4 regions of the Streptomyces sp. NPDC029836 genome follow, and region 1 is predicted to be linked to each of the others. Evidence: riboswitches for the same ligand, from Rfam matches in the RefSeq annotation. Region 1 holds a riboswitch; each other region holds the start of a gene.
What was found. Region 1 has a riboswitch for cobalamin ahead of cobN (cobaltochelatase subunit CobN). Riboswitches for the same ligand answer to the same signal wherever they lie in the genome.
Positions count from the first base shown of each region.

Region 2: linked by a shared signal. The riboswitch ahead of ACZ4XJ_RS06060 (cobalamin biosynthesis protein) and the one ahead of cobN (cobaltochelatase subunit CobN) in region 1 are both predicted to bind cobalamin.
Region 3: linked by a shared signal. The riboswitch ahead of ACZ4XJ_RS18255 (ribonucleoside-diphosphate reductase subunit alpha) and the one ahead of cobN (cobaltochelatase subunit CobN) in region 1 are both predicted to bind cobalamin.
Region 4: linked by a shared signal. The riboswitch ahead of ACZ4XJ_RS03465 (ABC transporter substrate-binding protein) and the one ahead of cobN (cobaltochelatase subunit CobN) in region 1 are both predicted to bind cobalamin.

Region 1 is NZ_JBVHZI010000024.1:35,540-43,329, reverse strand. Features, by position in the region: gene ACZ4XJ_RS35440 (hypothetical protein) at 1-587, shown strand, start outside; gene ACZ4XJ_RS35435 (alpha-ketoglutarate-dependent dioxygenase AlkB family protein) at 625-1,395, shown strand; gene cobN (cobaltochelatase subunit CobN) at 1,488-5,105, opposite strand; cobalamin riboswitch at 5,146-5,272, opposite strand; gene cobG (precorrin-3B synthase) at 5,470-6,807, shown strand; gene ACZ4XJ_RS35420 (precorrin-8X methylmutase) at 6,846-7,493, shown strand; gene ACZ4XJ_RS35415 (precorrin-2 C(20)-methyltransferase) at 7,490-7,790, shown strand, end outside.
Region 2 is NZ_JBVHZI010000002.1:55,933-63,722, reverse strand. Features, by position in the region: gene ACZ4XJ_RS06070 (putative cobaltochelatase) at 1-1,232, opposite strand, end outside; gene ACZ4XJ_RS06065 (cobyric acid synthase) at 1,348-2,910, opposite strand; gene ACZ4XJ_RS06060 (cobalamin biosynthesis protein) at 2,907-3,869, opposite strand; cobalamin riboswitch at 3,906-4,060, opposite strand; gene ACZ4XJ_RS06055 (hypothetical protein) at 4,175-4,396, opposite strand; gene ACZ4XJ_RS06050 (inorganic phosphate transporter) at 4,425-5,696, opposite strand; gene ACZ4XJ_RS06045 (alpha/beta hydrolase) at 6,093-7,223, shown strand; gene ACZ4XJ_RS06040 (hypothetical protein) at 7,455-7,790, shown strand, end outside.
Region 3 is NZ_JBVHZI010000005.1:382,242-390,031, reverse strand. Features, by position in the region: gene ACZ4XJ_RS18275 (GntR family transcriptional regulator) at 1-294, shown strand, start outside; gene ACZ4XJ_RS18270 (carbon starvation CstA family protein) at 425-2,677, shown strand; gene ACZ4XJ_RS18265 (YbdD/YjiX family protein) at 2,692-2,889, shown strand; gene ACZ4XJ_RS18260 (GNAT family N-acetyltransferase) at 2,981-3,493, shown strand; cobalamin riboswitch at 3,545-3,668, shown strand; gene ACZ4XJ_RS18255 (ribonucleoside-diphosphate reductase subunit alpha) at 3,832-6,237, shown strand; gene ACZ4XJ_RS18250 (ribonucleotide-diphosphate reductase subunit beta) at 6,234-7,253, shown strand; gene ACZ4XJ_RS18245 (hypothetical protein) at 7,350-7,574, opposite strand; gene ACZ4XJ_RS18240 (helix-turn-helix domain-containing protein) at 7,656-7,790, shown strand, end outside.
Region 4 is NZ_JBVHZI010000001.1:723,572-731,361, forward strand. Features, by position in the region: gene katG (catalase/peroxidase HPI) at 1-1,793, shown strand, start outside; gene ACZ4XJ_RS03455 (hypothetical protein) at 1,857-2,507, opposite strand; gene ACZ4XJ_RS03460 (glycosyltransferase) at 2,713-3,885, shown strand; cobalamin riboswitch at 4,282-4,409, shown strand; gene ACZ4XJ_RS03465 (ABC transporter substrate-binding protein) at 4,814-5,803, shown strand; gene ACZ4XJ_RS03470 (FecCD family ABC transporter permease) at 5,818-6,906, shown strand; gene ACZ4XJ_RS03475 (ABC transporter ATP-binding protein) at 6,906-7,769, shown strand.

The DNA of each region.
Region 1 (7,790 bases):
GCGCTGCCACGGCCGGGCGCAAGCAGGCCAAGGCCAGGATCTCGGCCCATGCCGACAAGACCAAGGACATGCCCGTCAACGGCATCATGGCGTTCTGCACCTTCTACGATCGGATCGACGAGCTGCGGCCCCTGGCCGAAGACCCCTTCGATTACGGTGTGAAGGGCGCCAGCGGGCTGACCAGGCTCCACTTCCGTCTGAAGGAGCCGGTCGAAGAACGCGACGGGGCCGCGCTGCCCCCGCGGTTCACCCTCACCCTCCACCCCGGCTCCGTCTTCCTCATGCCGCTGTCCACCAACCGCCTGTACACGCACGAGATCCGGCCCTCGTCGTTGGACGCCGACCTGCTCCCGACCCGTCTGGGATACGTGGTGCGCTGTTCGAGCGCCGAAGCCGTTCACAGGAGCGGCCGCACGTTCCTCAAGGCGGATGGGGAGCTGGTGGAGCTGGGGCCGGCCACGGCGGCCGGCATGGAGCAGCTGCGCGGGCTGTACGCCGAGGAGAACAGGACCTCGTCCGTCATCGACTACGGCGAGGAATTGCTCTTCAGCATGAACGCGGGGGACTACGTTGCCCCTCGGATCTAGGATCTCGGACGAGATCCTCGTGTCGTCCCTGGCGTCCCTGGCGTCCCTGGCGTCCCTGGCGTCCCTGGCGCCCCTGTCGTCCTCCTCGACCGAGGAGAACCTCTTCGCGGAGCTGTCCGAGTCGGCTCGTTGGGAGGACGTGGGGAAGGGCCGGCGAGCCGCCGTGCTCACCCGGATCGACGACGCGGGCGACGTGCCTCTCGTGCGTACCACCACGCGGTACGGCGATCCGGCGCAGCGCTTCCGGGCGGTGCACGAACGGCTGGCACGAAGGATCCAAGAACGTGCGGCGCTGCCGGTCGGCTTCAACAACGCCCTCATCGAGCTCTACACGAACGCCTACAGGACCATGGGCGGCCATTGCGACCAGGCCCTCGATCTGTCCGACGATTCGTTCATCGCCGTCTTCTCCTGCTACGAACATCCCGAAGCGGGCACGCCGAGGAAGCTGATCTTCGAATCGAAGGAAGCCGGTGGTGAGAAGGTCGAGATCCCCCTCACCCACCACGGCGTCGTCGCGTTTTCCGTCGCCTCGAACCGGATGCTCAAGCACCGGATCGTCTGGGACGCGCCCGTCGGGACGGCGGACAACCGATGGTTGGGTGTGACCTTCAGAACGTCGAAGACCTTCGTCCGGTACCGCGACGGACAGGCGTACCTCCCGCAGGGCGAGCGGCTCCTGTCGGCCGACGACGAGCAGCGGCGCGAGTTCTACCGGCTGCGGCGCCGGGAGAACGACGCGTCGGACTTCACCTACCCCCTGCTGGCGTACACCGTCAGTGACAGCGACCTGATGCCGCCGGTCTGACCTCGCGCCCCGGCCCGGCGGGGGAGACGCACCGTCCGCGGGGATCGGCGGCATGCGGGCCGAAGACCCGCGTGCCGCCGCAGCGGCGGTGGTTACTCCGCCTCGCCCTCCAGGTTGCCCTCGGTGTCCAGGTAGACCTGGCGCAGGGATTCCAGGATCTGCGGGTCCGGCTTCTCCCACATGCCGCGGGACTCCGCTTCCAGCAGGCGCTCGGCGATGCCGTGCAGGGCCCAGGGGTTGGCTTCCTCCAGGAAGGCGCGGTTCGTCGGGTCCAGGACGTACGTCTCCGTCAGCTTGTCGTACATCCAGTCGGCGACCACGCCGGTCGTGGCGTCGTAGCCGAAGAGGTAGTCGACCGTCGCCGCCAGCTCGAAGGCACCCTTGTAGCCGTGGCGGCGCATCGCCTCGATCCACTTGGGGTTGACGACGCGGGCGCGGAAGACGCGGGAGGTCTCCTCGACCAGGGTGCGGGTCTTGACCGTTTCCGGGCGGGTGGAGTCGCCGATGTACGCCTCCGGGGCCGTGCCGCGCAGCGCGCGGACGGTGGCCACCATGCCACCGTGGTACTGGAAGTAGTCGTCGGAGTCCGCGATGTCGTGCTCGCGGGTGTCCGTGTTCTTCGCCGCGACGGTGATCCGCTTGTACGCGGTCTCCATCTCGTCCCGGGCCGGGCGTCCTTCGAGGCCGCGGCCGTACGCGTACCCGCCCCACACCGTGTAGACCTCCGCGAGGTCGGCGTCCGTGCGCCAGTCGCGGGAGTCGATCAGCTGGAGGATGCCCGCGCCGTAGGTGCCCGGGCGGGAGCCGAAGATGCGGGTCGTCGCGCGGCGCTCGTCACCGTGCTCGGCCAGGTCGGCCTGGGCGTGGGCGCGTACGAAGTTCGACTCGGCGGGCTCCTCCAGCGAGGCCGCCAGCCGCACCGCGTCGTCCAGGAGACCGATGACGTGGGGGAACGCGTCGCGGAAGAAGCCCGAGATGCGCAGTGTCACGTCGATGCGGGGGCGGCCCAGCTCGGCGAGCGGGATCGCCTCGATGCCGGTGACGCGGCGCGAGGCCTCGTCCCACACCGGCCGCACGCCCAGCAGCGACAGGGCCTCGGCGATGTCGTCGCCGGCCGTCCGCATCGCGCTGGTGCCCCACAGGGACAGGCCGACCGAGGCCGGCCACTCGCCGTTGTCCGTGCGGTAGCGGGTCAGCAGCGACTCCGCGAGCGCCTGACCCGTCTCCCACGCCAGGCGCGAGGGGACGGCCTTCGGGTCCACCGAGTAGAAGTTGCGGCCCGTCGGCAGGACGTTGACCAAGCCGCGCAGCGGCGAGCCCGAGGGGCCGGCCGGGACGAAGGCGCCGTCCAGCGCGGACACCACGTGGGCGATCTCGTCCGTCGTGCCGGCCAGGCGCGGCACGACCTCGCGCGCGGCGAAGTCCAGTACGGCCGCCACGTCCGCGGAGTGGCCCGCCGTCACGCCGGCGACCGCGTCGAGCGACCAGTCCGCGTCCTCCATCGCCTGCACCAGCGCGCGGGCCTGCTCCTCGACGGCGTCGGCCGAGGTCCGCGTCGCCGCGGACTCGTCCAGGCCCAGCGCCTCGCGCAGACCCGGCAGGGCCGTGGTCCCGCCCCAGATCTGGCGGGCGCGCAGGATCGCCAGGACCAGGTTCACCCGGGCCGTACCGGTCGGCGCGCCGCCCAGCACGTGCAGCCCGTCGCGGATCTGGGCGTCCTTGACCTCGCACAACCAGCCGTCGACGTGCAGCAGGAAGTCGTCGAAGCCGTCGTCGTCCGGACGCTCCTCCAGCCCCAGGTCGTGGTCCAGCTTCGCCGCCTGGATCAGGGTCCAGATCTGCGCCCGGATCGCCGGCAGCTTCGACGGGTCCATCGCCGAGATCTGCGCGTACTCGTCCAGGTGCTGTTCCAGCCGGGCGATGTCGCCGTACGACTCCGCGCGCGCCATCGGCGGCACCAGGTGGTCGACCAGGGTGGCGTGCACGCGGCGCTTGGCCTGCGTGCCCTCGCCCGGGTCGTTCACCAGGAACGGGTAGATGAGCGGCAGGTCACCGAGCGCGGCATCGGGCGCGCAGGACGCGGACAGGCCCGCGTTCTTGCCCGGCAGCCACTCCAGGTTGCCGTGCTTGCCCAGGTGGATCATCGCGTCGGCGCCGAAGCCGCCGTCCTGCTCCCGGGCCTGGATCCAGCGGTACGCGGCCAGGTAGTGGTGCGACGGCGGCAGGTCCGGGTCGTGGTAGATCGCGATCGGGTTCTCGCCGAAGCCGCGCGGCGGCTGGATCAGGATCAGCAGGTTCCCGCGGCGCAGCGCCGCCAGGACGATGTCGCCCTCCGGGTTCGCCGAGTGGTCGACGAACATGCTGCCGGGGGCCTCGCCCCAGTGCCGCTCCACGCTCTCGCGCAGCTCCGCAGGCAGCTGCGCGAACCAGCGCCGGTAGTCGGCGGCCGGGATGCGGACCGGGTTGCGGGCCAACTGCTCCTCGGTCAGCCAGTCCTGGTCGTGGCCGCCCGCCTCGATCAACGCACGGATCAGCTCGTCGCCGTCGCCGGAGACCAGGCCCGGGATCCCGTCGGCGGGACCGAAGTCGTAGCCGCCGGCGATCAGGGTGCGCAGCAGCTCCACGGCGCTGGCCGGGGTGTCCAGGCCGACCGCGTTGCCGATGCGGGAGTGCTTGGTGGGGTACGCGGAGAGGACCAGGGCGACCTTCTTGTCGCGCCGGTCGATGTGCCGCAGCCGGGCGTGGCGCACGGCGATCCCGGCGACGCGGGCGGCGCGCTCGGGATCGGCGACGTAGGCGGGCAGGCCGTCCTCGTCGATCTCCTTGAAGGAGAACGGGACGGTGATCAGCCGGCCGTCGAACTCCGGGACGGCGACCTGCGTCGCGGCGTCCAACGGGGACAGCCCCTCGTCGTTCTCCTCCCAGGTGCCGCGGGAGCCGGTCAGGCACAGGGCCTGCAGGATCGGTACGCCGAGCGAGGCGAGGGCGCCCGCGTCCCAGGACTCGTCGTCGCCGCCGGCGGAGGCGGTCGCGGGGCGGGTGCCGCCGGCCGCGAGCACCGTCGTGACGACCGCGTCCGCCGACCGCAGAGCGGCGATCAGCTCCGGTTCGGGGGTGCGCAGGGAGGACACGTACAGCGGCAGCACCTGCGCGTCGTGGGCCTCGACGGCCTCGCACAGGGCGTGCACGAAGGCGGTGTTGCCGCTCATCTGGTGCGCGCGGTAGTACAGCACGGCGACGAGCGGGCCGGTGGTGCGGCCCGGGGTGCGCTCCAGGGGGCCCCAGGTCGCGGAGGCGGCGGGCGGCTCGAAGCCGTGACCCGTCAGCAGGACCGTGTCCGAGAGGAAGCGGGCGAGCTGGTCCAGGTTGGCCGGTCCGCCGTGCGCGAGGTAGCCGTGCGCCTCGGCGGCGATGCCGATGGGGACGGTGGACGCCTCCATCAGCTGTGCGTCCGGGGCCTGTTCGCCGGTGAGCACGACCACCGGACGGGTCTGGTCGGGAGCCAGGAGCAGGTCGAGGCCCTCCTGCCAGGCGCGCAGGCCGCCGAGGAGGCGTACGACGACCAGGTCGACGCCTTCGAGGAGCCCGGGGAGGTCGTCCAGGGGGAGGCGGGAGGGGTTCGCGAACCGGTACGGGACCGGGGCGTCCGCCGCGTTCGCCGCGCGGGCGCTCAGCAGATCGGTGTCGGACGTCGACAGCAACAGGATCATGCGGCGGCAGGCCTTCCTCGGGGTTTCCGCGCCCCGGGCAGTGAGGACAGCGGGAGTTCCTGACTCACCCCGCCGATCGCTCCGCGGGGTTCACAGTGGCGGGACCGCGCCGGATTCGCACCGGGCTTCCTCCCATGTCGCCGTCCTCGGCGACGACGGGCCGAACGGTCCGTCGGAAGGTCATCCTAGGCGGCCGGGTCCCTGGCCGGCAGCGGGGGTGACGTGTTGCTCCGCCGGGGGTCCGGGGGCGGGGGCGCGGGTGGGGCGGGCGGGTTGGTCCGGGTGCGGGTCGTGGCTGGTCCGGGGGGTGGGGGTGGTGACGGACACAGGTCGGGGGTGGGCAATCGTGGGTATGCTCGCGGCCATGCCCCAGTCCCCTTCCGTCGCATCGCGGGACGAACCCGTCATACGGGACCGCGGTGACGCCTGCCCCGGCGCGCTGCGTCTGCACGCGGCGGACGACGGGCTGCTGGCGCGCGTCCGGATCCCCGGCGGGCTGCTCACGGTCGAGCAGGCCGCCGCGCTCGGGCTCGCCGCCGACCGGTTCGGGGACGGGAACCTGGAACTCACCTCGCGCGGCAACGTCCAGCTCCGGGGCCTGACGGAGACCTGCGGCGCGGGACTCGCCGAGCTGCTGACGGCGGCCGGCCTGCTGCCCGCGCCCACCCACGAACGCGTGCGCAACATCGTGGCCACCCCGGTGTCCGGGCTCTTCGACGACGGGCGGCCCGACGTCACGCCGTGGGTCGGGGAACTGGACCGGCTGCTGTGCGCGAGCACCCGCGCGGCCGCCCTGTCCGGGCGGTTCCTGTTCGCCCTCGACGACGGCCGCGGGGACGTCGCCACCCTCGACCCCGACGTGACCGCCCTCGCCCTGCCCGCGGGCCGGGCGCTGATCCGTCTCGGCGCGGCGGACGGCGCCCTCGACGTCGCCGCCGGCGACGCTCCCCGGGCGGCGCTGCTGGCCGCCGAGTACTTCCTGGACGCGGCCGCCTCCGCCGGTACCCGAGCCTGGCGGGTGGCCGAGTTGCCCGCGCAACTCGGGCTGGACGAGAGCGAGTTGGGTCGGCGTTTGGCCGTCGCCGGCATCGAGGCCCGCCCCGTGCCCGAGGTGCGCCTGCCGTACGCGCCGCCGCCCCGCCCCTGGGGCAGCGGCGCGGGGGAGTCGACCCCCTTGTGCGTGCTGCCGCCCCTGGGTCGGTTCGACGCCGGCCAGTGGGAGGTGCTCGTACAGGTCGCCTCCCAGGGGGACGGCGGCCTGCGCGTCACTCCTTGGCGGACCGTCGTGCTGCCGTCGGTGAGCACCACCGGGCTCGGCGGCGGCGCCGCCCTGATCGAGGCGGCCGGCCTGGTCGTCGCCGCCGACGATCCCTGGCAGTCCGTCACCGCCTGTACCGGGCGGCCCGGTTGCGCCAAATCCCTGGCCGACGTACGGGCCGACGCGCGCGCGGTCGTGGCCGGGTCGGCCGGAGCGCTGCCCGTGCACTGGTCCGGCTGCGAGCGCCGGTGCGGGCACCCGCGCGGCGCCGCCTGGGTGGACCTCGTCGCGACCGCCGACGCGTACGCGCTCTCCGTGCACGGACGGGACCCCGTACCGGTCCCTCGCCACGGCCTGGCGGCCGCACTCAAGGCCGCGCGCGACAGCAGGCCCGGCGACGGCGACAGCGGTACACGGCAGCAACAGCAGCAGCAACAGTCATGACAACAGCCCCTCACCGCCGCAGTGAAGACAGTGAAGAAATGAGCGAGTACACCGTGTTCGAGTACGAGAAGGACGGCGCGGCCATCTACCGCCAGTCCTTTGCCACGATCCGCGCCGAGGCGGACCTCTCCGGGCTGCCCGCCTCGGTCGCCCAGGTCGCGGTGCGCATGATTCACGCCTGCGGCATGACCGACCTCCCCCAGGACCTCGGCTGGACCCCCGAGGTCGTGCTGCGGGCCCGCGCCGCCCTGGAGGCCGGCGCGCCGATCCTCTGCGACGTCCAGATGGTCGCCAGCGGGGTCACCCGTAAGCGGCTGCCCGCCGACAACGAGGTGATCTGCACCCTCTCCGACCCGGCCGTACCGGAACTCGCCGCGAGGATGGGCACGACGCGCAGCGCCGCCGCCCTCGAAGTCTGGCGCGACCGGGGCCTGTTGGAGGGCTCCGTGATCGCCGTCGGCAACGCGCCGACCGCCCTGTTCCGGCTGCTGGAGATGATCGAGGAGGGCGCTCCGCGCCCGGCCGCCGTCATCGGCGTGCCCGTCGGTTTCATCGGCGCCGCCGAGTCCAAGGACGCCCTCGCCGCGCACCCCTCGGGCCTCGACCACCTGATCGTGCGGGGCCGACGCGGTGGCAGCGCCATCGCGGCCGCCGCCGTCAACGCCATCGCGAGCGTGGCCGAATGAGCACCGCACCGACCAAGGGACGCCTCTACGGCGTCGGGCTCGGCCCCGGCGACCCGTCCCTCATGACCCTGCGCGCCGTCGAAGTGATCGCCCAGGCCGACGTGGTGGCCTACCACAGCGCCCGCCACGGCCGCTCGATCGCCCGCTCGATCGCCGCGAAGCACCTGCGCGACGACCACGTCGAGGAACCGCTGGTCTACCCGGTCACCACCGAGACCACCGACCACCCCGGCGGCTACCAGGGCGCGATGGAGGAGTTCTACGAGGCCTCCGCCGCCCGCCTCGCCGCGCACCTGG
Region 2 (7,790 bases), on a different contig from region 1:
GGCTCCGACGGCTGCTGCTCCGCCGGCTCGGCGTCGGGGGACCCGGGGTCCGCGGCGTCCTCGGGCGCGGGCGGAGCAGGCTCCCGCGACGGACCCGGACCCTCGTCCTGCGGGGGAGCGCCCCCGCCGTCGGGACCGCCGTCCGGACCGCCCTCGGGGCCGTCGTCGTCCGGGCCCCCGGGCTCCGGGTCGGGCTCGGGCTCCTGGTCCGGCTCCTCGTTGGGGAAGCGGTCCAGGATCTCGTCGAGCATGTCCTCGTCCAGGCCGGGCGCGTCGAACGGGTTGCGGCGGCGCCGGTGCGGGAGCGCCAGCAGGGCCGCCTGCCGGACGTCCTCCTTGCGCACGACCGTGCGCCCCGCCCACGCCGCCAGGGCGGTCGCCGTACGGGCCATCACGATGTCGGCGCGCATGCCGTCGACCTCGAAGCCGGCGCAGGTGGCGGCGATCCGCAGCAGCGCCGTGTCGTCCAGCACCACCTTCGGGAGCAGGGCCCGCGCGGCCACCACCCGGGCCCGGACCTCGCGCTCGTCCCCGGCCCAGCGGCCGGCGAAGCCCGCGGGATCGTCCTCGTACGCGAGCCGGCGGCGGACCACCTCGACGCGCAGGGCGGGTTCGCGGGACGCCGCGACCTCCACGGTCAGCCCGAACCGGTCCAGGAGCTGCGGGCGCAGCTCGCCCTCCTCGGGGTTCATGGTGCCGACGAGCAGGAACCGGGCGTCGTGGCGCACCGAGACGCCCTCGCGCTCCACGTACGAGGCGCCCATCGCGGCGGCGTCCAGCAGAACGTCCACGAGGTGGTCGTGCAGGAGGTTGACCTCGTCGACGTAGAGGATTCCCCGGTGCGCGTCGGCGAGCAGGCCCGGCTCGAAGGCCTTCACGCCCTCGGACAGGGCCCGTTCGATGTCGAGGGCGCCGACGAGCCGGTCCTCCGAGGCGCCGACCGGAAGCTCCACCATCCGCGCGGGACGGGCGCTGCCGGGTCCGGGCTCGTGCGGGCCGTCCGGGCAGGCCGCATCGGGGGCGGCGGGCGCGCACGAGAACCGGCAGCCGGGCACGACGTCCACCTGCGGCAGCAGCGCGGAGAGCGCGCGCACGGCGGTGGACTTGGCGGTCCCCTTCTCACCGCGCACGAGCACGCCGCCGACCGCCGGGCTGACGGCGTTCAGCAGGAGCGCCAACCGCAGGTCGTCCTGCCCGACCACCGCCGTGAACGGGAAGTGGGTGCTGCTCATCCGCTGATCACTCCTTCGAGTGGACTGTGCCGGTCGCCCGTCGCGCCGCGCCGGCCGTCGGCCATGGGGGTCTTGTGTTCCCGGTGCGTCCGGGGCCGGTCCCGGCGCGGGGCCGTCACGGCGCACCCGGCGGCAGGAACGGCAGCCCGTCCGGGACGCCCGACTCGACGAGCCGCAACAGCTCGGCGGTGTCGGCGTGTTCCTCGATCAGGTCGCCCAGCAGGTCGAGCTGTTCCTCGCGGAGCAGCCCGAACGAGGTGTCCGGGGCGGGCACGAACCGGCGCCCGGCGGCCGCGGCCACCTCGCGCAGGAAGGCCCGCCGGAAGCCGTCCGACTCCAGCGAGCCGTGCCAGTGGGTGCCCCACACGGCGCCGACGCGACAGCCGTCGAGGAACGGATCCCCGCCCAGCACCTCGGCCACGCCGTGGTGGATCTCGTACCCCTCGACGGGCTCGCCCAACGCCGAGCCGACCGGCCGGGCCAGGGTCTTCTCCCGGGCGAAGCGGACCCGTACGGGCAACAGCCCGAGGCCGTCCACCGCGCCGGCCTTCGACTCGACCTCGTCCTCGATGTGCTCGCCGAGCAGTTGGAAGCCGCCGCAGATGCCGAGCACCGGCCGACCCTCGGCGGCCCGCCGCAGCAGCGCGTCGGCGAGCCCCCGTTCCCGCAGCCAGGCGAGCGCCTTCACGGTGCCGCGCGTGCCCGGTACGACGACCAGGTCGGCGTCGGCCAGCTCCTCGGCCCGGTCCACGAACCGTACGACCACGCCCGGTTCGGCGGCGAGGGCGTCGACGTCGGTGAAGTTCGACATGAGCGGCACCGCGCACACCGCGACCCGCAGCACGTCCTCACCGACCGGCGGGGCCACCACGGACTCCCGCACGGTGCCGCGCAGCGACACCCGCAGCCCGTCCTCCTCGTCGATGCCCAGCCCGTGCCGGAACGGCAACACCCCGTACGTCGCCCGCCCGGTGAGCCCGCGCAGCATCTCCAGGCCGGGCTCCAGCAGGGATACGTCACCCCGGAACTTGTTGACCAGGTAGCCGGCGATCAGCGACTGGTCCTCGGGGGACAGCAGCGCGGTGGTCCCGAAGAAGGACGCGAACACGCCGCCCCGGTCGATGTCGCCGACCACGACGACGGGGAACCGCGCGGCCCGCGCGATGCCCATGTTCACGATGTCGGTCCGGCGCAGGTTGATCTCGGCCGGACTCCCCGCCCCCTCGCAGATCACGGCGTCATACGTGCCCCGCAGCTGCTCCAGGCAGTCCGTGACGACGCCGAGGAGCTGCTCCCGGTGACCGCCGGACACGGGCGACCCGGGGAGCCGGTCGGGGCCCGCCGTGCCGAAGAACCCGCGCGCGCTCATCTCGCCCACCGGCTTGCCGAGCAGCACGACCTGGCTGCTGCGGTCGCTGCCGGGCTTGAGCAGCACCGGGTTCATCAGGGCCGTCGGCTCCACCCGGGCCGCCTGGGCCTGCATGGCCTGGGCCCGGCCGATCTCGGCGCCCTCACGGGTCACGAACGAGTTCAGCGACATGTTCTGCGCCTTGAAGGGGGCCACCTTCACCCCCTGGCGGACCAGCCACCGGCAGATGCCCGCCGTGACCACGCTCTTGCCCGCGTCCGATGTGGTGCCGGCGACCAGCATTCCGCCGCCGCGCCTCGCGCCGCTCATCCGCGCCGCCCCTTCCGCCCGGTACGGGCCACCAGCAGCCGGGCCGCGACGCAGGCGCCCAGCGCCAGCCAGGTCACCCGCCGCGACAGGCGCACGGCCCGTTCGATGTCGGCGACCTCCACGGGCCGCCCGGTCTCCCCGTTGAGCACGGCGCGGTGCTCGGTCCGGCCGCCGTAGGACAGGGTTCCGCCGAGCCGGACGCCGAGCGCCCCCGCGAAGGAGGCCTCCACCGGTCCGGCGTTGGGGCTGGGGTGGGCGGCGGCGTCGGCGCGCCAGGCGCGGACGGCTCCCCGCCGGTCGGGACCGGCCACGACGGCGGCGAGCGCGGTCAAGCGGGCCCCGGGCCAGCCGGCCACGTCGTCGAGGCGGGCGGAGGCCCAGCCGTAGCGCAGGTGGCGGGGCGACTTGTGGCCCACCATGGCGTCCAGGGTGTTCACGGCGCGGAAGGCCAGCAGCCCGGGGACCCCGGCGACGGCTCCCCACACCAGTGCCCCGACGACCGCGTCGGAGGTGTTCTCGGCGACGGACTCCACGACGGCCCGGGCCATCTGCTGCCCGTCCAGGGACTGGGGGTCGCGGCCGCACAGGTGGGGCAGCCGCTCGCGGGCGACGTCGGTGTCCCCGACGGCGAGCGCCCCGCCGATGGCACGGGCCTCCCGCCCCAGCGAGGTGCCCCCGACGACGGCCCAGGTGGCCGCGGCGGTCAGGGCGACGCGGGCGGCCGCGGGCCGCGCGCGCACGGCGCGGGCGGCCAGTGCGCCGACGGCGGTCGCGCCTCCGGCGCACACCAGGGTGTGGAGGACGCCGCGGGCGCGGTCGTCGCGCCACAGGGCGCGTTCGACGGCGGCGGCGGCTCTCCCGAAGGCGGCCACGGGGTGCCCTCGGCGCGGATCCCCGAGGATCCGGTCGCCGATCAGGCCCGCCGTGGCGCCGTACGCGAAGACGCGATCGGCACGCATGGTGGCAGGTATGTCCTCACTCAGGGTCCGCGCCCTGGTTCGACGTGTCCGGCGGCGAGAGTTCCTGGCTCCCGGGGCGCGCACGGTGTGTGCGCCCCGGTGACAGTGGCGGGACCGCGCCGGATTCGCACCGGACTTCCTCTTCCATGCCGCCGTATTGGCTCGCGCAGTCCACCACGCACCGCGAACGCCCGTCAACTTGCCGTTGACCTGGGGCGGGTGCGGGACGGGGGGCGGGGCGGGGTGTGCGCCGGGGCATGCGAAAGCTCCCCCCGGAGACCGGAGGGAGCTTCGGACGCACCGTCTCAGGCGACGATCAGGTAGATCCCGTACGACACGGCGGCCGCGCAGAGCGCGAAGCAGGCGTAGGCACCGCTGCGGGCCATGACCGCGGCGCCACCGCGCTCGGTGGCGGCCTCGTGCTTGGACAGGCCCACCAGGCCCAGGGTGAACAGGGCCACGAGGGCGACCGTGGCGGTGAGGCTGACTCCGAAGACGGAGCCCAGTGATGCCCAGTCGATCTTCATACCGCTGATTCCTCTGTCGTTCTCGGGGTCAGACCGCCGCGGCCGGAGCCGCGGGGGTCGTGGTCGAGGCCGGGATGGTGGCCTTGAGGTCCTCGTCGGTCACGGCGGCGGTGGTACCGGCCGCGGCGGTGGTCGGCGGGACGGTGACGGCGGCCATGGCCGTGGTGACGACACCGGGCTCGTCCGTCGCGCCGGGGGTCTCCAGCTCGTTGACGTTGGTGTGGTCGACGACCTGACGGCGGGAGATGACCCAGATGGCGAAGCAGGAGGCGACCAGGAAGACCGTGACGGCGGCGATCCCGATGTCACCGGTGCGCATGACCAGTTCGGCGACGGACGCGACGAGCGCGGCGGCCGGCAGGGTCAGGCCCCAGGCGATGAACATGCGGGTGGCGGTGGACCAGCGGACCACGCCGCCCTTGCGTCCCAGGCCCGCACCCATGACGGCGCCGGAGCAGGCGTGGGTGGTGGAGAGGGAGAAACCGAGGGTGGAGGAGGCCAGGATGACGCTCGCGGCCGAGGTCTGGGCGGCGAAGCCCTGCTGCGGCTGGAGGTCGGTGAGGCCCTTGCCCATGGTGCGGATGATGCGCCAGCCGCCCAGGTAGGTGCCCATCGCGATGGCCAGACCGGCGGAGACGATGACCCAGACCGGCGGGTTGGCGCCGGCGGGCAGGGCGTTGCCGGCGATCAGCGCCAGGGTGATGATGCCCATCGTCTTCTGCGCGTCGTTGGTGCCGTGCGCGAGGGAGACGAGACCGGCCGAGGCGATCTGACCGGCGCGGTACCCCTTGGCGGAGGTCTTCTCGCCGACCTGGTTGCCCAGCTTGTACGTCAGCTTCGCGGCCAGCATGGCGGCCACACCGGCGACGAGCGGGGCGGCGATCGCGGGGATCAGCACCTTCGTCACGACGACGCTGCCGTTGACCGCGTCGAGGCCGGCGGAAGCGACCGCGGCGCCGATGAGGCCACCCATGAGGGCGTGGGAGGAGCTGGAGGGCAGTCCGACCAGCCAGGTGACGAGGTTCCAGAGGATCGCGCCGACCAGGGCGGCGTAGATCACCTCCGGCTGAATGCCTTCCTCGTTGACCAGGCCCTTGGAGATCGTCTTGGCGACCTCCACGGACATGAAAGCGCCGACGAGGTTCAGCACGGCGGACATGGCGACCGCGGTCTTGGGCTTGAGGGCGCCGGTCGAGATGGTGGTGGCCATCGCGTTGGCCGTGTCGTGGAAACCGTTCGTGAAGTCGAACACGAGAGCGGTGATGATCACGATCCCGAGGAGAAGCGTTATGTGCTCCATTTACCCAGGCTTCTGTTTGACGTCATTGGCTCGGCGACCGTAGGCAACCTGGATGAACGGAAGGTGAACTGAGTTGGGCGGTGCGGTGTCTCGGTGCGGGTCACGATCGGGACCTACCTCCCGGTTCCTCCGCGAATATAGCGATTCATGCACGTCAGAGCGGGGCGAACACGCCTCTTCCGGAAGGATTTCCGCCGGCGGTCCATGCCCGGCGGGGCGGTGAAGAGACTCAGATCACGCGCCGGGGCCCCCTCTCCGGCGCCCGTCGGATCCGCTCCGGCCACCGCCGCGACCGGGTTCCGGTGGAGTCCCGTTCGCGTTCCGGTCCTGCCGGACGACGGCGCGAAAGGATCACCTCCGGTGGCCCGCCCGCCGGTACGCCCCGAGACTGAAGGCGTGCGTACCGCGACAGCGACGGCAGCGGCCGTCACGACGACCCTGATCGGTGCCGGAGCAGCCGCGGTCGCGGCCGGCCGGTACGCCGCCGACGCCGCCCTGCGGCCCGAACCCGGGCGCCCGCTGCCCGGCGGGCCCCGGCTGAGCGTCCATTCCACCAGCGAGGGCCGGGTGACGCTCACCCGATCGCTCGCCTCCCTGCTCCCCGGCACCTGGGGCCTGTCCGCGCCCGGCGTGCACGCCGTGGTCGGCCCGGTCCTGCCCGACGTCCCGCACGAACCGGACGTCGTCGTGCGCGGCCTCCTCGCCGTCACCCACGGCAGCCTCGCCCCGCGCGCCCGGGTCACGCTCACCCCCCAGGTGCACCTGGGCAACCCGCGCACCGCCCTGGGCCTCGACCACGCCGACGTGGACGTGCCGGGCGAGCTCGGGGCGCTGCCCGCCTGGTTCGTGCCCGCCGCCCGGGACACCTGGGTCATCACCGTCCACGGGCTCGGCGCCGGCCGGGAGCACCCGATGGTGGTCATGCCGTTCCTGCACCGCCACCACCTCCCCGTCCTCGACCTCGCCTACCGCGGCGACCTCGGCGCCCCCGCCGCCCCGGACGGCCTCGGCCACCTCGGCGAATCGGAGTGGCGGGACCTGGACGCCGCCATCCGCTACGCCCTGCGCTACGGAGCCCGACGGGTCGTCCTGCACGGCTGGTCCACCGGGGCCACCATGGCCCTGCACGCCGTCGAACGCTCCGCCCTGGCCGACCGGATCTCCGGACTGGTGCTGGACTCGCCCGTCCTGGACTGGCGCACCACCCTGCGCGCCCTCGCCGCCGCCCGCGGCACCCCCGGCCCGCTGCTCCCCCTCGCGGTTCGGGCCGCCGAGGGCCGGGCGGGCCTGCGCGCCGACCGCCGTCCCCCGGGCGCGGACCCGGCGGCCCTGCGCGTCCCCGTACTGATCCTCCACGGGCCCGACGACACCCTCGCCCCCTGGGAGCCCTCCCGGCGACTGGCCGCCGCCCGCCCCGACCTGGTCACCCTGCACACCGTGCGGGGCGCCCCGCACGGGGCGATGTGGAACGTCGACCCCGCCGGGTACGAGGAGGCGCTGCGCCGCTTCCTCACCCCCCTCGTCTGACGGTCGGCCGGGCGTCGGTCACATGAGGGGGGTGCCGGACGAGACCCGTCGGGCGGATTGTCCCGGTTCATCCATCGCTTGACCTGTGGAAACGACCGGTTCCGTTTGGGCTTTCGGCCAGTGACGGGCGAGACTGCATCCGTGACGTCCCGAAAGCCTGATGAGCAGTTGGCTCGCGACTCCAGACTCCGACTCGTCTCCCCGCGCTCCGTCGCCACGGCGCGCAAGGCGGTGACCGACCGGCGAACCCGGCCGGCCCCCCGGCCACCGGCGGGAACCCCCGCCACGGCGGACCTGGCGAACCGGGCCCGCGCCTCCCTCGCCGACGCGGTACGGCTCGCCCGCTGGGCCGAGCTGAACCTCGGGGCGGGCGACGGCGGACGCCCCGCGACAGCGGGCGCGCTGCCCGCCTCCGACGTGGAACGGGCCGCCGCGGAACTGGGCCTGACGCACGGCCAGATCCGGGTCGGCTGGGACCGCGCCCGACTCTCCGGCCTCGTCGAGGTGCACGGCGGCCACGCCCGACCCGGCTGGCGCCTGCGCGCCTGGGACCGGGACGACACCGCC
Region 3 (7,790 bases), on a different contig from region 1:
CTGTCGGCCAAGCGCTTCCCCGCGCTGCGCCGTTCGCTCGTCAAGTACACCTCTCTTTACACGGCCCTCGCCGAGGTGTACGACGTCCGCCTCGCGGAGGCGGAGGAGACCATCGAGACCTCCCTGGCGACCCCTCGGGAGGCCGGACTGCTCGGCACGGACGTCGGACTGCCGATGCTGATGCTCTCGCGGCACTCGCTCGACGCCGACGGGGAACCGGTCGAATGGGTACGTTCGGTATATCGCGGCGACCGTTACAAGTTCGTTGCCCGTCTTCAGAGGCCCGCTTCGTGATCACCGGTTGACTCCCGTTCGATCCTCGGTGGACGCTCGTACCGCTATGCGGACGGGGGCTTACGTCCAGCGGTCAAGCCCCCGTAGATTCCCTGCGCTTCAGCAGATGATCGACGAGGGGACGAGGATCATGCCGGAACCGGACGCAACAGGGACAGACCGGACTCCACCACCGGGAGGTGCGGCGAGCCCGGGCGGCAGGCCCGACTCGCCCTCTCCGTCGGGCCGCCTCTCCCCTCAGCAAATCGCCGTGTGGGCGCTCGTGGCCCTGATCGGAGCCATCGGCTGGGGCGTGCTGGCCCTCTCGCGGGGCGAGGAGATCTCGGCCGCCTGGCTGCTCGCGGCCGCGCTGGGCTCGTACGCCATCGGCTACCGCTTCTACGCGCGCTTCATCTCGCGGCGCGTCCTGAGGGTCGACAAGACCCGGGCCACCCCCGCCGAACGCCTCGACAACGGTGTCGACTTCCATCCCACCGACCGTCGGGTGCTCTTCGGCCACCACTTCGCGGCCGTCGCCGGCGCGGGTCCGCTCGTCGGTCCCGTGCTCGCCGCGCAGATGGGCTACCTGCCGGGCACCATCTGGATCGTCGTCGGCGTCATCTTCGCCGGCGCCGTCCAGGACATGGTGACGCTGTTCTTCTCCACTCGCCGCGACGGCCGTTCGCTCGGCCAGATGGCCCGGGACGAGATAGGGCCGGTGGGCGGAGCCGCCGCCCTGGTCGCCGTGTTCGCCATCATGATCATCCTGCTGGCGGTGCTGGCCCTCGTCATCGTCAACGCCCTGGCGCACTCCCCCTGGGGCGTCTTCTCCATCGGCATGACCATCCCGATCGCCCTCTTCATGGGCGTGTACCTGCGCGTGCTGCGGCCGGGCCGGGTCACCGAGGTCTCCGCCATCGGCGTCGCGCTGCTGCTGCTCGCCATCGTCGCGGGCGGTTGGGTCGCCGAGTCCTCCTGGGCGGACACCTTCACCCTGGAGAAGGAGACGCTGGTCGTCTGGATGATCGCCTACGGCTTCGTCGCCTCGGTGCTGCCGGTGTGGTTGCTGCTCGCGCCCCGCGACTACCTGTCCACCTTCATGAAGGTCGGCACGATCGCGCTCATGGCGCTGGGCGTGGTCATCGCGATGCCGACGCTGCAGATGCCCTCGGTCACCGACTTCGCGGCACGGGGTGACGGACCGGTGTTCGCCGGCTCGATGTTCCCCTTCGTCTTCATCACCATCGCGTGCGGGGCCCTGTCCGGCTTCCACTCCCTGGTCGCCTCCGGCACCACCCCGAAGATGATCCAGAAGGAGACCCAGGTCCGGGTCATCGGCTACGGCGCCATGCTCACAGAGTCGTTCGTCGCCATCATGGCCGTCATCGCCGCCTGCATCATCGAGCCCGGCCTCTTCTTCGCCGTGAACTCGCCCCCCGGCGTCATCGGCACCACGGTCGAGACCGCCTCCGCGGCCGTCTCCAACTTCGGCTTCGCCATCAGCCCGGACGCCCTCGCGCAGGCCGCGAAGGACGTGGAGGAGAGCAGCCTGCTCTCCCGTACGGGTGGCGCGCCGACCTTCGCACTCGGAATGTCGGAGATCTTCTCGGCCGTCATAGGCGGCGCCGGCATGAAGGCGTTCTGGTACCACTTCGCCATCATGTTCGAGGCCCTGTTCATCCTGACCACGGTCGACGCGGGCACCCGCGTGGGCCGGTTCATGCTCCAGGACACCCTCGGCAACGTGAACAAGTCCTTCAAGGACGTCAGCTGGAAGCCGGGCGTGTGGCTCGCGAGCGCCGTCGTCGTCGGCGGCTGGGGCTACTTCCTGTGGGTCGGCGTCAAGGACCCGCTGGGCGGCATCAACCAGCTGTTCCCGCTGTTCGGCATCGCGAACCAGCTGCTCGCGGCGGTCGCGCTGGCCGTCTGCACGACCCTGCTGGTGAAGTCCGGGCGACTGAAGTGGGCCTGGGTCACCGGGGTCCCGCTGGCGTGGGACGTGGCCGTCACCCTCACCGCCAGCTACCAGAAGATCTTCTCCGAGGACGTCAAGGTCGGCTTCTTCGCCCAGCGCGACAAGTACCAGACGGGCATCGACGCCGACAAGGTGCTGCCGCCCGCCAAGACCATGGACGAGATGCACACCGTGGTCACCAACGCCACGGTCGACGGCGTCCTGTCGGTGCTGTTCGCGGTCCTCATCATCATCGTGCTGGTGGACGCGGGCCGGACCTGCTTCAGGGCGATCGCCCACCCCGAGTCGGTCCGCCTCTCCGAGGTCCCGTGGTCCGAGTCGAAGATCGTCGCCCCGGCCGGGCTCATCGCCACGGCCGAGGAGAAGGCCGAACTGGCGGCGGCCGGCCTCGACAGCGGCGGCGGCAAGGTCAAGGAGCCCGTCGCGTGAACACCGCGCGCGCGGTGGGCGGACTGCGGGAGGCGCTGGCGAAGGCCCGGTACTACGTACGGGAGTTCTCCGGCGAGGCGGCGTACGACCGCTACGTCGCCCACGCCCGGGCCCACGACCCGCAGGCCGGGGTCATGACCCGCCGCGCCTTCGAACGGGCCCGCACCGACGCCCGCGAGGCGGACCCCCGCGAGGGCTTCCGCTGCTGCTGAGCACCCCTGGGAAGGGCCCCGCCACCCCCGGCGGGGCCCTTCCGCGTGAGCGGGTCGCCCGGGCCCCGCGTCCGTCCCGCACACTCGACGCATGGACATGACGATCAGGGCGGCGCTCCCCGCCGAGTACGAAGAGTTGGGCGACATCACCGCGCTGGCCTACCTCGGGGACGGTCTGCTCGACGGCAACCCCGACGGCTCCTACGAGCGCGCGCTGCGCGACGTCGCCGGCCGCGCCGGGGAGGGCGAGGTGCTCGTCGCCGTGCTCGACGGGCGCCTGCTGGGCGGTGTGACGTTCGCCCCGCCGGGCAGCCCGCTCGCCGACATAGCCGGCCCCGGCGAGGCCGAGTTCCGGATGCTCGCGGTGGCCGCCGCCGGCCGGGGCAAGGGCGCCGGCGAGGCCCTCGTACGGGCCTGCGCCGAGCGGGCCAGGTCCCTTCCCGGAGTGACCCGGCTGGTGCTGTCCACCCAGCCGCAGATGCCGGCCGCGCACCGGCTGTACGGCCGGCTGGGCTTCGTCCGCACCCCCACCCGGGACTGGTCCCCGATGCCCACGGTGCCGCTGATCACCTACGCCCTGGAGCTGTACGCACCCGAGCAGTAGCCACCCCGACACAACATGTGGGGGCTACCGCAACGGGCCGCCCCCACATGTATGCTCATGCCTGCTGTCGCCGCAGGGGAATCCGGTGCGAATCCGGAACTGTCCCGCAACGGTATGAAGTGCACCCATTGGTGCGTCCGCAAGTCCGAGGACCTGCCGACAGCGCGCCCGGCTCGACCGAACCGGGTGCCGACACGTCCGGGCCTCGCGGTTGGGCCGGTGGACGCCACGCGGTGCACGTACCGCCTGCCCTGTCCGGGCCGGTGCGTGGCCTTCCCGCGTGCGCCCGCTCTCCCCGCCCCGTCGAAGACCGGGCCGAGTGAGGGAGAGCTCCCCCCGTGACCATCGCGCCCGCCGCACCGCGCGCCGAGTCCGCCCAGTCCGCCAACGAGGCCGCGCTCGCGCCCGAGGGCCCGGGGACCGCACTGCTGCGCACCCTCACCGAACTCACCGCCGACCTGCCCGACACGGACCCCGGCCGGGTCGCCGCCGCCGCCCTGCGCGGCCGCAGCTCCGTCGCCGACGAGGCCGAACTGCGCGGGCTGGCCACCGAGGCCGCGGCCGGTCTGATCTCCGAGGACCCGGCGTACTCCCGCCTCGCCGCCCGGCTGTTGACCCTCGCCGTCGCCGACGAGGCCGCGGGCCAGGGCTCCTCCTCGTTCGCCGGGTCCGTCGCCGTCGGCCACCGCGAGGGCCTGATCGCCGACCGCACGGCCGCGTTCGTCGCGGCCCACGCCGCCCGGCTGAACTCGCTGGTCGAGCACGCCCTCGCCGAGGGCGCCGACGACCGCTTCGGCTTCTTCGGCCTGCGCACCCTGCACAGCCGCTACCTGCTGCGCCACCCGATCACCCGCCAGGTCATCGAGACCCCGCAGTACTTCATGCTGCGCGTCGCCTGCGGTCTCGCCGCGGACGACAGCGTCCAGGCCGTCGAGGAAGTGGCCTCGCTCTACCGGCTGATGAGCCGCCTCGACTACCTGCCGTCCTCCCCCACGCTCTTCAACTCCGGCACCCGGCACCCGCAGATGTCCTCCTGCTACCTGCTGGACTCCCCGCTGGACGAGCTGGACTCGATCTACGACCGCTACCACCAGGTCGCCCGCCTGTCCAAGCACGCCGGCGGCATCGGCCTGTCGTACTCCCGCATCCGCGCCCGCGGTTCCCTGATCCGCGGCACCAACGGCCACTCCAACGGCATCGTCCCGTTCCTGAAGACCCTCGACGCCTCCGTCGCCGCGGTGAACCAGGGCGGCCGGCGCAAGGGCGCCGCCGCCGTCTACCTGGAGACCTGGCACGCGGACATCGAGGAGTTCCTGGAGCTGCGCGACAACACCGGTGAGGACCAGCGCCGCACGCACAACCTGAACCTCGCGCACTGGGTGCCGGACGAGTTCATGCGCCGGGTGAACTCCGACGGCCAGTGGTCGCTGTTCTCCCCCGCCGACGTCCCCGAACTCGTGGACCTGTGGGGCGACGCCTTCGACGCCGCCTACCGCAAGGCCGAGGCGGACGGCCTGGCCCGCAAGACCATGCCCGCCCGCGACCTGTACGGCCGGATGATGCGCACCCTCGCGCAGACCGGCCAGGGCTGGATGACCTTCAAGGACGCCTCCAACCGCACGGCGAACCAGACCGCCGAGCCGGGCTCGGTCGTCCACTCCTCGAACCTGTGCACCGAGATCATCGAGGTCACCGACGACGGCGAGACGGCCGTCTGCAACCTCGGCTCGATCAACATGGGCGCCTTCGTCGTGCGGGGGGCCGACGGCGGGGAGATCGACTGGGAGCGCCTGGACGAGACCGTCCGCACGGCCGTGACCTTCCTCGACCGCGTGGTGGACATCAACTTCTACCCGACCGAGCAGGCCGGGCGCTCCAACGCCCGCTGGCGTCCGGTGGGTCTGGGCGCGATGGGCCTCCAGGACGTCTTCTTTCAGCTGAAGCTGCCCTTCGACTCCCCCGAGGCGAAGGCGCTGTCCACGAAGCTCTCCGAGCGCATCATGCTCGCCGCGTACGAGGCCTCCTGCGACCTCGCCGAGCGCAGCGGCCCGCTCCCGGCCTGGGAGAAGACCCGTACCGCCCGCGGTGTCCTGCACCCGGACCACTACGACGTCGAGCTGAACTGGCCCGAGCGCTGGGACGCCCTGCGCGCCCGCGTCGCGAAGACCGGCATGCGCAACTCGCTGCTCCTGGCCATCGCGCCCACGGCGACGATCGCCTCGATCGCGGGCGTGTACGAATGCATCGAGCCGCAGGTCTCCAACCTTTTCAAGCGCGAGACCCTCAGCGGTGAGTTCCTCCAGGTCAACGCGTACCTGGTGAGCGAGCTGAAGCGGCTCGGCGTGTGGGACGCGCAGACCCGCGAGGCGCTGCGCGAGTCCAGCGGCTCCGTGCAGGGCTTCGGCTGGATCCCGGCCGAGGTGCGCGAGCTGTACCGGACCGCGTGGGAGATCCCGCAGCGCGGGCTGATCGACATGGCGGCCGCCCGTACGCCGTTCCTCGACCAGTCCCAGTCGCTGAACCTGTTCCTGGAGACGCCGACCATCGGCAAGCTCAGCTCGATGTACTCGTACGCCTGGAAGCAGGGCCTGAAGACCACGTACTACCTGCGCTCGCGCCCGGCAACGAAGATCGCCCGCGCCGCGCAGGCCGCCGCCCCCGCGGCGCTCCCGCAGGCCGTGACCGACGCGGAGGCGCTGGCCTGCTCCCTTGAGAACCCCGAATCGTGCGAGGCCTGCCAGTGAGCACCACCGACAAGAAGAAGAACCTGCTGGACCCGGGCTTCGAGCTGACGCTCCGCCCGATGCGCTACCCGGACTTCTACGAGCGCTACCGGGACGCGATCAAGAACACCTGGACCGTCGAGGAGGTCGACCTCCACTCGGACGTCGCGGACCTCGCGAAGCTGACGCCCGGTGAGCAGCACATGATCGGCCGGCTGGTCGCGTTCTTCGCGACGGGCGACTCGATCGTCTCGAACAACCTCGTGCTGACGCTGTACAAGCACATCAACTCCCCGGAGGCGCGGCTGTACCTGTCGCGCCAGCTGTTCGAGGAGGCCGTGCACGTCCAGTTCTACCTGACGCTGCTCGACACCTACCTGCCCGACCCGGACGACCGCGCCGCCGCGTTCGACGCGGTCGAGGAGATCCCCTCGATCCGCGAGAAGGCGCAGTTCTGCTTCAAGTGGATCAACGAGGTCGAGAAGCTGGACCAGTTGGAGACGCGGGCCGACCGCCGTCGTTTCCTGCTGAACCTGATCTGCTTCGCGGCGTGCATCGAGGGCCTGTTCTTCTACGGCGCCTTCGCGTACGTGTACTGGTTCCGTTCGCGGGGCCTGCTGCACGGTCTGGCGACGGGCACCAACTGGGTGTTCCGCGACGAGACGATGCACATGAACTTCGCCTTCGAGGTCGTGGACACCGTCCGCAAGGAGGAGCCGGAGCTCTTCGACGACGCCCTCCAGCAGCAGGTCACCGACATGCTGAAGGAGGCCGTGGAGGCGGAGCTGCAGTTCGGTCGTGACCTGTGCGGCGACGGTCTGCCGGGCATGAACACCGAGTCGATGCGCGAGTACCTGGAGTGCGTCGCGGACCAGCGTCTGGTGCGCCTCGGGTTCCCCGCGGTGTACGGCTCGCAGAACCCGTTCTCGTTCATGGAGCTCCAGGGCGTCCAGGAGCTGACGAACTTCTTCGAGCGCCGCCCGTCGGCCTACCAGGTCGCGGTCGAGGGCACGGTCGACCTGGACGAGGACTTCTAGTACGGCCGCGCACCCCCGCTGTGACGGGAGCCGGGACGCGAGGCGATCGCGTCCCGGCTCCTTCGCGTTCCGGGGCGGGGAGGGCGTCGGCGGCGCTCAGTGGGCGAGGCGCCCCCGGCGCCGGACGAGGGGCCGTCGGCCGGGCCGGACCGGGGCCGGTGTCCGTCCGCCCGCCTTCTGGCGCGGCAGCCACACGACCCGGTGCTCCACGGCCCGCAGCTGCTGGTCGACGCGCCGCTCGCGCAGAACCCCGTACAGGCTGGGGGCGAGGAGCAGGGCGGCGACGGCGAGGACGGCGAGGTAGCTCAGGAACGTGTTCATGTCTCCACTGTCACCCCGTCGATGGAACCCGGCCAGTGGCAGGACTGTCATCGAAGAGCGAATTACTGCCACACTGGGGCCATGCTGAGGAATGTGGCGGTGGCGCTCGTCGACGAGGTGGCGCCCTTCGAGTTCGGGATCTTCTGCGAGGTCTTCGGGATCGACCGGAGCGAGCAGGGAATGCCGGTGTACGACTTCGCCGTGTGCGCAGCCGAG
Region 4 (7,790 bases), on a different contig from region 1:
GCCTGCTGTGGCCCGTCAAGAAGAAGTACGGCCAGAACCTCTCCTGGGCCGACCTCATGATCCTGACCGGCAACGTCGCGCTGGAGCAGATGGGCTTCGAGACCTTCGGCTTCGCCGGCGGCCGGGCCGACGTCTGGGAGCCCGACGAGGACGTCTACTGGGGCCCGGAGACCAACTGGCTCGACGACGAGCGCTACACCGGCGACCGCGAGCTGGAGAACCCGCTCGGCGCGGTCCAGATGGGCCTCATCTACGTCAACCCGGAAGGCCCGAACGGCAATCCCGACCCGATAGCCGCGGCCCGCGACATCCGCGAGACGTTCCGTCGGATGGCGATGAACGACGAGGAGACGGTCGCCCTGATCGCGGGCGGTCACACCTTCGGCAAGACCCACGGCGCCGGCCCGGCGGAGAGCGTCGGCGACGACCCCGAGGCCGCGCCGATGGAGCAGCAGGGCTTCGGCTGGAAGAACTCGTACGGCACCGGCAAGGGTGGCGACGCGATCACCAGTGGTCTGGAGGGCATCTGGACCGACACCCCGATCACCTGGGACAACAGCTTCTTCGACATCCTCTTCGGCTACGAGTGGGAGCTGTTCAAGAGCCCGGCCGGCGCGCACCAGTGGCGTCCGAAGGACGGCGCCGGCGTGGGCACCGTGCCCGATGCCCACGACCCGTCGAAGACCCACGCGCCGACGATGCTGACGACGGACCTCTCGCTGCGCTTCGACCCGGCCTACGAGCAGATCTCCCGCCGCTTCCACGAGAACCCGGCGGAGTTCGCGGACGCCTTCGCCCGCGCCTGGTACAAGCTCACCCACCGCGACATGGGCCCGCTCGTGCGCTACCTCGGCCCGGAGGTCCCGACCGAGACGCTGCTGTGGCAGGACCCCCTCCCGGCGCTGACGCACGAGCTCGTCGACGCCGACGACGTCGCCGCCCTCAAGGCGCGGATCCTCGGCTCGGACCTGTCGGTGTCCCAGCTGGTCTCCGTCGCGTGGGCCTCGGCCGCGTCGTTCCGCGGCAGTGACAAGCGCGGCGGCGCCAACGGCGCGCGCGTGCGGCTCCAGCCGCAGAACGGGTGGGAGGCCAACGACCCGGACCAGCTGGCGACGGTGCTGCGCACCCTGACGTCGATCCAGGAGGAGTTCAACTCGGCCGCGTCCGGGAACAAGCGGGTTTCGGTCGCGGACCTGATCGTCCTCGCGGGCGCGGCCGCGGTCGAGCAGGCCGCGAAGGACGCCGGTTTCGATGTCGAGGTCCCGTTCGCGCCGGGTCGCGTGGACGCCTCACAGGAGCAGACCGACGTCGAGTCGTTCGCGGCGATGGAGCCCGCCGCCGACGGTTTCCGCAACTACCTCGGCAAGGGCAACCGTCTGCCGGCCGAGTACCTGCTCATCGACCGGGCCAACCTGCTGAACCTGAGCGCCCCCGAGATGACGGTGCTCGTCGGTGGTCTGCGCGTGCTCGGCGCGAACCACCAGCAGTCACGGCACGGGGTCCTCACCACGACGCCCGGGACGCTGACGAACGACTTCTTCGTCAACCTGCTCGACCTGGGCACGACGTGGTCGGCCGTCGCCGGGGACGGCAACGCCTTCGAGGGTCGCGACGCGGCCACCGGCGAGGTCAAGTGGACCGGCACGCGCGCCGACCTCGTGTTCGGCTCGAACTCCGAGCTGCGGGCGCTCGCGGAGGTCTACGCGAGCGACGACGCGAAGGCGAAGTTCGTGAAGGACTTCGTGTCCGCCTGGGACAAGGTCATGAACCTCGACCGGTTCGACCTGGCCTGATGGTGACGTCCGGGCCGGCCGGTGTCCTCCGGCCGGCCCGGATCGCCCCCGTCCGCACTCCGGTCAGAACTTGACCTTGGTGGTCGAGAACGTGACGGGCTGCGCCGGGTCGGCGTAGCACTGGAAGGGGTCCCACTCGTTGGTGGTCGGCTGGAGACGGTCCCAGCCGAACGCCGTGTCGGTGAAGCTGGAGCCGCCGGCGCCCGTGGTGAGGGTGCCGCTGCCCGGGGCGCGCAGGGTGACTTCGAGGTTCGGGAAGTCGAACTCGACGCCGCCGGCCCACTCGCCGTCCGACTTCACGCGCAGGTCGTTGCCGGTCCGCTCGACCCACTGGTTGGCCGTGCCGAGGTTGCTGCCGCCGGTCAACTTGTAGCTGAGGACGGTGGCGTTGGCGGGCACCTTGTAGTTGAACGAGATGGTGTTCAGCAGCTTGTTGTAGTCGGCGATGGCCTTGATCGGCGCCGAGTCGAACGTGACCTTGAAGGTGTGGAACGGGGCGACCTTGGCCGGCGCCGTGGTGGTGAAGTTACGGCTGTACTCGACCGGTATCCACTCACCGGAGAGCCGGGTCTGGCAGACGTACGGGAGGGTGCTGGTCGTCGTGACCGCGGGCGACCCGGTCGCGGCGGCGGTACCGGGCGCGGCCAACATCGCGGTCAGGGCGAGGCCCAACGAACCGACTGCTCCGCCCGTCAGCTTCCACTTGCGCTGCACTGAGGTTCCTCTCTCTCGTGTCTCTCGTGTCCGGCGAGGATCGGCTCCCGCCTGTGCCGCGACTCTTCGCCATCCGGATGGAGATTCGTTGGAACGAACGTCGAGTTCCGGACACGGGCGCAGGGTCGGGCCGGCCGAGAGGTGGCGGCCGGCGCGCGTGCGCACTTTCGAGCGGAGTTCCAGATCCGTGCCGGAGCATCCGGTCATGAAAATACTGTTCGTAGGCGGAAACGGCGCCGGCACGATCTTCCCCAACATCCCGCTGGCCCAGGCGGCCCGCAACGCGGGCCACGAAGTGATCATGACCGGGCCCGAGGTGACGATGCCCGCCATCGTCAGCTCGGGGATCCCGGCCGTCCCCGTCACCCCGCGGACCATCGAGGACTGCCGGCACGACCGGCAGGGCCGTCTCGTCCCGACGCCGGCGAACGGACCGGAGCGCAACATCGCGATCGGCCGCATGTTCGGCCGGCTGGCGGCGAGTTCACTGCCCGGCCTGATCGATCTCGTGGACCGCTGGCGGCCCGACCTGGTCGTCTCGAACGTGCTGACCTACGCGGGCCCCCTCGCGGCCCACCACGCCGGCGTGCCCTGGGTGCGGTTCGCGATCGACATCGGCGAACCGCTCTCCGTCGACCTCGGGGCGCAGTCCGAACTCGCTCCGGAACTGGAGGCGCTCGGCCTCCAGGCGCCACCCGCCCCGGACTTCTCCCTCAGCGTCCTGCCGCCGAGCCTGCGCCCCCTCACCGCGCCCCCGGCGCTGTCGCTGCGTCACATCGCCTACAGCACACAGGTTCCGTTGGAGCCGTGGATGTACACCAAGGGGAGACGGCCGCGCGTGCTGGTCAGCGCGGGTAGTCGGGTGACGCCGAGCGATCATTTCGAGCCGTTGCGCGGCCTGGTGGAAAAGGTCGGGTCGCTGGACGTGGAGCTGCTGGTGGCGACCCCGGAGGCCGTGGCCCGCGCGTTGGAGCCGACGCTCCCGGCAGGCGGCCGCGCGGGCTGGCTCCCGGTGGACGTCCTCGCCGCGACCTGTGACCTGGTGGTCCACCACGGGGGCGGGAACACCACTCTGAGCTGCCTGGCGAACGGCGTCCCCCAGGTGTTCGTACCGAGCATGCCGGGCCTGGAGGAGCACGGCGCGCGGATCTCCGCGCACGGGGCGGGCCGGCTGGTGCTGCCGGAGGACGACACGACGGAGAACGTCGCCGGAGCCGTCGAGGACCTGCTCACGGACCCGTCGTACCGCGAGGCCGCCGGGCGGCTGCGGGACGAGGCGCGGCGGATGCCCTCCGCCGCCGAGGTCGTCCGGGAACTGGAGCGATCGGTGCACGTCCACCGGGCTGCCGTCGCCGCCACCGCCGCCGGTACGGTTTGACACCTCGCATCGGGCGGGGACGGCGGTTGCCCGCCGTCGTACGGAGGGACGAGCAGCGGGCGTGGGCCCGAGCGGGGGCCGGAACGTCGCAGGTGCGTTCCGGCCCTCCTGTTCGACGTACGGGTGTCCGGCGTCCGGGTGTCCGACGTACGGGTGTCCGACGTCCGGGTGTCCGACGTCCGGGTGTCCGGCGTCCGGGTGTCCGACGTACGCGCATCCGGCGTACGAGCCGCCTCCACCGGGTGCTCCTGAGCTGCCGCGCGCGGTCCGCGCGGCGCGTTCGCGCACGTGGCGGCCCTGGACGGTACCCGAGTGACCGGGAGATCGCCAGCCGTGCGGCGCGCACGGCCGGCCGGCGGCGACGGTGGGACACCCGCGGGCTTGACGCCCCGGGCCGGGTCGTGTTGCACTCCGGCTGATAAGTACTCAGCACCAGGGGAAGCCGGTCGAAATCCGGCGCTGACCCGCAACCGTAGGCCCGGCAACCACCGGGCGAGTCGGAACACCTGGCGCGCAGTCATGTACACGAGGAACGCCGTCGCGGACTACGGTGTGGCCGTCAGCAGCTCCCCCACGGCTCGACCGTGCACGGGAGTGCATCGCCACGCAGCCAGCCCGCCCGGCAGGGACGAGAGGCCGGCGGTGGCGACCGAACAGTGGCAGACGCGGCACCCGCACCCCGGACGGCACCTGCCGTCCCCGGTCACCGCGACGCTCCCGACCCCCGGCACACGAGTGGCCTTCCTCACGCTCCCCCGCCGACGTACGGGCCGCGTCCGCGATCCCCTCGGGCCGTCGACCGAACCCGAGACGTGGCGACCTGACGCCTGACGCCCGACGTCCGACGCCCGGACCCCGAACCGTCGTGCCACGGGGCCCACTCGGCGTCGAAGACCATCCGTTCCATCCGCGGTGAGAGGACCCACCCATGCCCCGCAACCTCCCGAAGACCCTGCTCCCCGCACTCGCCGCGGCCCTACTCGTATCCGGCTGCGGAGGCGGCGGCGCGCCCGCCGCCGGCCCCTCGTCGGCCGCGCCCGTGAAGGGTTTCCCCGTCACGGTGGACAACTGCGGGGTGAAGACCACCTACCGGCGTCCGCCTCAGCGGGCCGTCTCGCTGAACCAGCACGCGACCGAGATCATGCTGGCGCTCGGCCTGGAGAAGTCGATGGTCGGCACCGGCTACCTCGACGACCGGATCCTCCCCGAGTACCAGGGCGCGTACGACAGCGTGAAGGTCCTGTCGAAGGAATACCCCTCCTTCGAGGTCCTGTTGCAGGCCGAACCGGACCTCGTCTACGGAGGATGGTCTACGACCTTCGCCGAGAAGGAGGGCCGTAGCCGCGCCGCCTTCACCAAGGTCGGGATCAACACGCACCTCAACAGCGAGGAGTGCCCGACCGGTCCGGTCGACGCGGCCGCGATGGACGCGGAGATCCGCACCGTCGCGAAGATCTTCGGGGTGCCCGAGCGGGGCGAACAGCAGGTGACGAAGCTGCACGGGGTCCTCGACCGCGTCGAGTCGCAGCTCGCGGGCGTGCCGCCGGTCAAGCTCTTCGTGTACGACAGCGGCGACAAGACGGCCTTCACCGCGGGCGGCAAGGGCATCGGCAACGAGATGATGCGTCGGGCCGGCGGGGTGAACCTCTTCGCCGACCTCGACAAGGCCTTCGGTGACGTGTCGTTCGAGCAGGTGGCGCAGCGCGCGCCCGAGGCCATCGTGATCTACGACTACGGCGACCAATCGGTCGAGGACAAGAAGAAGTTCCTGCTCGCGCACCCGGCGCTGAAGGAGGTACCGGCGATCAAGAACCAGCGCTTCGCGGTGTTGCCACTGTCGTCCACCGTGCTCGGTGTGCGGATGCCGGCGGCCGTGGAGTCGCTGGCGCGTCAGCTCCACCCGGGCCGGGTCCAGTGACCGGGGTGAAGGCCGTGGCGTCCGGGCCGGCCGCGGAGGCGGGCGTCCGCCCGCCGGCCGCGGCGGTCCGGGGGCGGCGGGCGGGGGCGCCCTATCCGATCGTGCTGGCGCTCCTGGGCGTTCTGGTGGCGGGCACCGCGACGGCCGGGATCGCGGTCGGCTCGATCGGCGTGCCCGCCGGTCAGGTGTGGGGCATCCTGCTGCACCAAGTGGCCCCGGCTCTCGTCGAGCCGACGTGGACCCCGGTGCGCGAGACGATCGTCGTCGATGTCCGGTTGCCCCGGGTGCTGTTGGCCGGCGTGGTGGGCGCCGGCCTGTCGGTGGCCGGGATGGCGTTGCAGGCGCTGGTCCGCAACCCGCTGGCCGACCCGATGCTGTTGGGGGTGTCCTCGGGGGCCTCGGTAGGGGCCGTGCTCGTCGTGGTGCTGAACCTGAGCCTGTTCGGCCTGTTCACCCTGCCGATCGCGGCGTTCTGCGGGGCGCTGGCCGCCCTGGTCGCCGTCTACTTCCTCGCCCGCTCGGGCGGCCGGATGACGACGGTACGACTGGTCCTGGCGGGCGTGGCGACGGCCGAGGTGCTGTCGGCGGTGGCGAGCTTCCTGATCGTCACCTCGAACGATCCGCACAAGACGCAGTCCGCCCTGCGCTGGATGCTCGGCGGCCTGGCCGGCACCACGTGGACGACGGTGTGGATCCCGGTCGGTACGGTCCTGATCGGGACGGCCGTCCTGCTCGGCCTCTGCCGTCCCCTGAACCTCCTGCTGGCCGGTGAGGAAGCGGCCGCGGCCCTCGGGCTGGACGTGCACCGCTTCCGCGGCGCCCTGTTCACGCTGGTGGCCCTGATGATCGGCACGATCGTCGCGGTCAGCGGACAGATCGGCTTCGTCGGGCTGATCATGCCGCACGTGGTGCGGCTGCTCGTGGGGGCCGACCACCGGCGGGCGCTGCCCGCCGCCGCGCTCCTGGGGGCGGCGTTCCTGATCGCCGCGGACCTGGCCGCCCGGACCCTCATGAGCCCGGAGGAGATCCCCGTCGGCATCCTCACCGCCCTGGTCGGCGGTCCCTTCTTCCTCTGGCTGATGCGACGGAAGGCGGCGCGGTGATGAACAAGCCGAACGTGACGACCGGGGCGACCGGGGCGACCGGCACGACCGGAACCCCCGGGTCCCTCGAAGCCGAGGGAGTCAGCGTCGTCCTGGGCGGCAAGGTCCTCGTCGACCGGGTGTCCCTGCGGGCCGATCCCGGCGAGGTGGTGGGCCTGGTCGGGCCCAACGGGGCGGGCAAGTCGACGCTGTTGCGCACCTTCTACCGGGCGCTGCGACCCACGTCGGGGCGGGTGCTGCTGGACGGCGACGACGTGTGGCGGATGCCCGGCAAGCGGCTCGCCCAGCGGCTCGCGGCCGTGTTGCAGGAGACGTCCGGGGACTTCGAGTTGACGGTGTACGACGTGGTGGCCATGGGCCGCACCCCGCACAAGCGGGCCTTCGCGGGCGATGACGCCGCCGACCGCGACGTCATCACCCGGTCGTTGGACGAGCTCCACGTGGGCGCGCTGGCGCACGCGCCGTTCGACCGGCTGTCGGGCGGGGAGAAGCAGCGGGTGCTGATCGCCCGCGCGCTCGCCCAGTGCACGGGGACGATGGTGCTGGACGAACCGACGAACCACCTGGACCTGCGCCACCAACTCGACGCCCTGCGACTCGTCCGGCGCCTCGGCGTCACGGCCGTCGTCGCCCTGCACGACCTGAACCTCGCCGCCGCCTTCTGCGACCGCATCTGCGTGATGGCCGCCGGCCGCGTGATCGTGACGGGCACTCCGCGGGAGGTGCTCACGGCGGAACTCCTGTCCGACGTGTACGAGGTGGAGGCAGAGGTCATGGCGCACCCACGCACCGGGGTGCCCTTCATCAGCGTGCATCCGGGCCTCGACGGTCCGCCGGGTCGGGTCGCCCCTTCCGAGCCTTGACCTGACCTGCTTCGACGTGCT